One region of the Pseudoalteromonas sp. NZS127 genome, then DNA from elsewhere that is predicted to be linked to it. Evidence: predicted binding sites of a transcription regulator. Region 1 holds the regulator's gene; the other holds the start of a gene.

Region 1 (3,198 bases):
CCGTGAATAACAATATCAATGTGGTCTTTTATATCGCCAAGCACTATCGGGCTGCCTTTAAGTGCAGGAAAAACGCCTGGCAAACCTAACCCTGTGGGCTGATGACATGCAGCACAATTGGCCATATACACTTGCTCACCCAAAGTCATTAATTCTTCTTTAGGGAGTGTTTGGTCAAGTAATGCAGCATCTGCTGCTGCTGCTTTTTGCTTTGCTTGTTTAGCATCTGCTAGCCAAACTTTAAAATCGGCCTCTGACTTAGCCTCTACTACCACTGGCATAAAGCCATGATCTTTACCGCATAGCTCAGCACACTGACCGCGATAAATACCGACTTCGTTTATGTTGGTCCACGTTTCGTTAATAAACCCCGGGTTTGCATCTTTTTTAATAGCAAAATCGGGCACCCACCAAGAATGAATAACATCGTCGGAGGTCATTAAAAAGCGTACTTTTTTATTGATCGGTAATACCAGAGGCTTATCTACCTCAAGTAAATAGTTGGGGTTTTTATCGGCTAGGTTAGCAATTTCATTTTGCGGTGTGGCAAGTATTGAGTAAAACTCAACATCTTCCCCCATATATTCGTAATGCCATTTCCATTGTGAACCAGTTACTTTAATAGTGATATCCGCTTTACTGGCATCTTCCATCGCTATTAATGTTTTAGTTGCGGGGACTGCCATTGCTATTAAAATAACAAATGGAATTGCTGTCCAGAGTATTTCTACTTTGGTACTTTCGTGAAATTGAGCAGCAACTGCTCCTTTAGATTTACGATGATGAATAAGTGCCCAAAACATAACGGCAAATACAATCACGCCTATTACACAGCATATTAAAAATATGGTCATGTGTAGTTGATAAACATTATTACTTATATCGGTTACGCCTTTGCGCATATTATATTGGCTATTTGCCAATGCTAACTGCGGAAAAACAAACAATATAAGCCACAAGGTAGAGCTCAATTTACCCATGTGACAGCTCCTTTAATACTGTTGCGAGTGCAAAACAAAAAGACATAAGCTTTAAATGCCAATTTGTTATTTTTTATTTTTGTATTGCTGCCGGATATATAAATATATTTTCTCAAAACTAAAGCTGTGAGTTATTGTTAGTCCAGCCCATTAACAATTAGTTAATAATTGAACAACTAGCAAGTTTTAGTTTGAAAAATAATCAAATAATATTAGGGGATTAGCGTAAATATGGGATTTATTTAATTTTGTTCTAAGCAGGAAGTGAGCAACAGCAAGGGTTACAAATAAAAAGACAGCGATAACGAGTATTAAATACTTAAATGATAAAAAACATAAACTTAATATAATTTTTTCATTGCAGCGGAATTTTCACAAAAAAAAGGCAAAAAAAAAGCGCACTAAAAAGTGCGCATTAATTATCTGAGCTATTAAATTATGCCGATATTTTACATAGCTATAACAGCTTAATTGTCACATCCAGTCAGCATTACGAATAACCCCAACAGCTAAGCCTTCAATATTAAAAGATTCCTTTTCAAGATCCACTTCTATCGACGAAAATTCTTTATTTTCAGCATGCAATAATACTTTTTTGCCTGCTTTTTCTAAGCGTTTTACCGTTACATCGTCATCAACGCGGGCAACAATAACTTGGCCATTTTCGGCAACTTGAGTGCGATGAACAGCCAGTAAATCACCATCCATAATACCAATATCTCGCATGCTCATACCATTTACACGCAATAAAAAATCGGCAGCGGGTTTAAACATTAACGGGTCAATTTTACAATGGCTCTCAACATGTTGTTGCGCCAAAATAGGTTCGCCGGCAGCTACACGGCCTATTAACGGTAAACCAAGTTGTTCTGGTTCATCTTCTTCAATAAGTTGAATACCACGGCTAGCGCCTGGTTTCATTTTAATAGCGCCTTTTTTAGCCAGCGCTTTTAAATGCTCTTCTGCTGCATTAGCACTTTTAAAGCCTAATGTTTGTGCAATTTCTGCGCGTGTAGGAGGCATACCAGTGTCTTTAATAAACACTTTAATAAGTTCGAGTATTTGCGCTTGGCGGTTAGTTAATGGTCGCATACAACTGGTTTTCCATACAGTACATTTAACTGTGAGTATATACAGTTATCTGAAAATCGCAAATTTAAATTACTCCTCGCCTTTGCTGCCAAAGGTGGCATTGGTCTAAGCTTAAAATTACCAAGTAAATTACAGATAAAATTACGCAGATCACGATAGTGTTAGTTTTACGTTACATTAATTACATAACTACTAAGTTGTTGCTGTTATTAAAAATTAGTTAGCTATCGTTTTTGTAATGGGCCTTAACTTCATCAATGTGAATTAACGGAGAGTGTTATGAATATCACTGTAGCGGTAATAATTAACGGTCCTAAACGTAAAGTATGGGCGGCAATAACTGACATCGAAAACAGTGCCAATATGCTGTCTGGCATTATTGATGTAAAAATAATCGAGAAGCCACCACAAGGGCTAGTGGGCCTAAAATGGTTAGAAACACGAAAAATTTTTGGTAAAGCAGCCTCAGAAACCATGTGGATCACCGAAGCTGTTACTAATGAATACTATTGCACTCGCGCAGAAAATGGCGGGGCAGTTTATACCACTAAGCTGTCACTTACCGCCGCCGAACCTAGCACCTGTTTAACCATGACTTTTTCTGATAGATCTGAGTCTATTTGGGTAAAAATGATCTCTGCAGTGATAGGTTTTTTTCTTAAAAGTTCGATGCGTAAAATGCTAAAAAAAGATCTCGATGAAATTAAGCACTATGTAGAAAGCAAAAAGTAGCACTGTATTACCATGCAGTAGCTGCACTAATTTGGCTATCATATCGCCATGAAAAATCGTATTATCGGTTATCGTTTTCAACCTTTAAAGGAGTAACAATGAGTATTTGGCATCAACCTATTACTTTAGCGTTTTGTAAGCAGTTAGACCAAGGCATAAATGGCCAAGGTACACTGATGAAAACCATGGGGATTGAAATAACTGAAATTGGTGATGATTACTTAGTTGCCACTATGCCAGCAATTCCTGCGCACCATAACCCTATAGGCATGGTGCATGGCGGAGCAAACGTGGTTTTAGCCGAAAGTGTTGCCAGCTACGCGGCTAATTTTGTGGTCGACTTCACTAAATTTTATTGTGTAGGGCAAGAGATCAGTGCCAGCCATTTAAAAGC
Region 2 (3,198 bases), on a different contig from region 1:
ACGCTGTAAATGCGGTTGGGATCTATAAACCATTTAACAACGGCTATATGTACCTCAAAACCACTGCTCTTTAAGTTATCTATAGTCGTTAATTGATTTCGCCTTAGCTTGTCGCCTGGGGCTTTTACTTCTTCAAAATGTACTTTGCCGTTATGGATAACCATTAAGTCGGGGTAGCCGTCTTTTAGCTGTAAATAATGTTTACTCATATTAGTTAAGTGAGTAATTAACGCCTCAATTGGGCTATTTAAAATCAGCGCTTCTAGTGGTTGTAATAACTCGTTATGCCATTTAAATAAACCGTTAGGTTGATCAAAGTATTGCGCTGCATTTTTACATACTAATTTAAGTAATGCCTGAGGTGTTTGGCACTGTGCTAAGCGCTCATTTATTTGCGCTGGTTGCGCTGCATAAAAATTACCAAGCCTTAATACTTGCGGATAAATATCAAACTCATTGCATAGCGGATAAGGGGTATCAATAAATAATTCGTGCCAAAATACTAAACTAAACAAACTTTGCCACAATGTGTTTTCGGTATTAAATACCTGCATACCTTGGCCAGTGTAATAATCGTTTACGCCTTGCTCTACTTCACCTCGGTATAATTCGTCAATTTCGAGTACGCACTGAGTGTCAGCAAGCATAGTGCTTAAACGCGAACGCGTTTGCTTATTAAATTTACGCATTAAAAAGTCGTCAGCAAAGTACAGTAAATCATCCGTTAGCGGATTTTCAATAATGGCTTCTAAGCGTGCTTTTACCCACTGTTTATTACCAAGCCTGTATTGCTCTCTTATTTGAATTTCGTGTGCTTCGCTATCATCAACACACCCTTCAAGTAAACTAAAAGCAAGTTCGCTATTGGTGTTTTTTAACTGTTTAAAAAGCTGTACTAATAACTTATTTTTAAGCGCAACAGCTATTGCACCATACGCAGCTTGCACTAGAACCTGCAGCGCTAAAGCAACGTAATCGTTCTCATCGGTTATATTTTTAAATGCTAATCGGTAACGGTTTAATAAATAGTTTGATTGCGCCTCGGCCTTCGTTTCAAAGCGCGATAAGCTCTCGCTATGCCCTTCACGCGTAGCGGTTAAACCTAAGTCTCGCATTACAAAACGGTTTTGATGATTCACATCACCACTGCTTAGTTTACCTGCAAATAAAAACTCAAAATACTCATAATAATCGCTGCGATTATTAATTACATACTGGCTATAAAACGGTGCAAGCTCGTGCGGGCAGCTTTTAAAAAACTCACGGGCGCTATCCACCAGCGCGCCTTTAGCGGCGCTCTTTTTATAGCTTATTTGATCAGGATAATTACTTAGTAACTCTAGTAAAGCAGGTTTGGTTAAGTGCGCTAAAAGCTGCGAATAATGCTGCTCGTTTGGCTCAAATAAAATGCCGGCTTTTTTTAGCGTATAAATAGCCTGATGCGGCGAGGTTATTTCTTCATAATTAAGCGATTGCGCCTGCACTAAATAAGGCTTTCGCGAGTACACACGCGCCAACATGCATTGGCTTTGCTCATCTAGCTGATTAATTTTACTAATAAATTCACTATGTTTAGGCTCAAGTAAATGCATGCATTTACTTGTTACAAACTCAATAAGCTCTCTAAAATGCGCTAAATAGTATTTTGCTGGTAATTCTTTTTTCATAACATTGCCATGACTGTATATAAAAACAGTATCTAGTATTTATGCTTATTATTCAATCTTAAAGTTGTAATCAGTAATGCTTTGAGTTATCAGGCGTTAATTAGGACAAGATTTAGCACCATTAATAGTGCTAATAATATTATTTCTTACGCTAATTATGATGCTGCAGCCCTTGCTGTGGCCGCCAGTGCGCAGTGGATTGCTAACTTTGCCATTACCATGACCTTCCCTATTATGTGGCTAACATTGGCCTTGCCGGTGCTTATGGCTTTTATGCGTTATCGGCACTTATAAGCCTGTTTTTTGTTGTTAAATACATAAAAGAAACACGCGGTAAAACGCTCGAATCTATGTAATTTTTAAAAGCGGTGATATTAATCGCCAGCAAAAAAATAACGGGTGCTAACTACTTAGCGCCGAATCAGCAAGTATCAATCGAAATGAAACAAACCGGTTTAGGTGTTTCTATTGTTTGGGAAATTTAAAAAATGGTAACAGAATTCACCCCAGTGTCGGCTGCAATAGGCGGTGCATTAATAGGTATAGCGTGTACGTTATTACTGGTTTTATACGGAAAAATTGCAGGCATCTCGGGCATTGTTAAGTCTGTATTTGCTAAAGTAAGTTCGGGCTCTCGTTGGCAGCTATACTTTATTTTAGGGTTGTTGTTGGCAGGTGTAGCTGTAAGGGTATTTGCCCCTTCTTTATTAGAAGCCGAATTACAGTTGTCGCCTTGGCTTATTGTTGTTGCGGGGCTTTTAGTTGGCGTAGGTACAACTTTAGCTAATGGATGTACAAGTGGCCATGGTGTGTGTGGCATGTCGCGTTTTTCTACCCGCTCTTGGGTTGCAACGTGTACATTTATGCTCGTCGCCTTTATTACAGCAAACCTGGTAGGATAAATAATGAAAGCAATTATGATGGTTGTTATAGGCTTTATATTTGGCTTAGGGCTTATTATTAGCGGTATGACAAACCCCGCTAAAGTAATTAACTTTCTTACCTTTGGAAACCAATGGGATGGAAGCTTAATTATAGTGATGGCTGTTGCCATGCTAATAATGATGCTTACGTGGTTATGGGTTGCAAAAAAAGAGAAGCCACTCCTTTCAGGATCATTTAATTTAAGTGATTTAAAAAAAGTTGATGCGCGCTTAATTACTGGCTCAATACTCTTTGGTTTAGGCTGGGGTTTAAGTGGCATATGCCCAGGCCCGGGCTTGGTTCAATTAGTGTCTCTTAAAATGGAATTTTTGCTGTTTTTTGCGGCCGTGCTAGGCGGTATGTGGCTAACTAAAAAGCTTACTTAAGTTTGATTTTAGAGGCTGTTTAAGTAACCCATTAATACCAGGTGTTAATGGATTACTTAAAGGTAATTAGCCAGCACTTATTATCCGAATTTAGGCCTTTTAATACTCAAGACTAAGTGGCTAATTAATTGTGTAGAGTAGCGCTAAAAAAACGCCCCTAAAAGGAGCGTTTAATTAAACCCAAAACAGATTAACTGTATGGATTGGTGCAATTTGGGATT

The links. The regulator LexA, encoded in region 1, represses DNA repair genes until DNA is damaged. The targets are predictions, from matches to a motif close to TACTGTATNNNNATACAGTA.
Region 2: a site for LexA is predicted at 1,679-1,698, ahead of I6E78_RS05995 (exonuclease domain-containing protein). Genes of this name have one in related genera too.

The regions. Positions count from the first base shown of each region.
Region 1 is NZ_JADYWN010000006.1:146,083-149,280, reverse strand. Features, by position in the region: gene coxB (cytochrome c oxidase subunit II) at 1-980, opposite strand, end outside; gene lexA (transcriptional repressor LexA) at 1,455-2,072, opposite strand; gene I6E78_RS08145 (SRPBCC family protein) at 2,352-2,804, shown strand; gene I6E78_RS08140 (PaaI family thioesterase) at 2,903-3,198, shown strand, end outside.
Region 2 is NZ_JADYWN010000004.1:230,747-233,944, reverse strand. Features, by position in the region: gene I6E78_RS05995 (exonuclease domain-containing protein) at 1-1,667, opposite strand, end outside; partial or broken gene I6E78_RS05990 (MFS transporter) at 1,833-2,023, shown strand; gene I6E78_RS05985 (YeeE/YedE family protein) at 2,156-2,569, shown strand; gene I6E78_RS05980 (DUF6691 family protein) at 2,573-2,977, shown strand.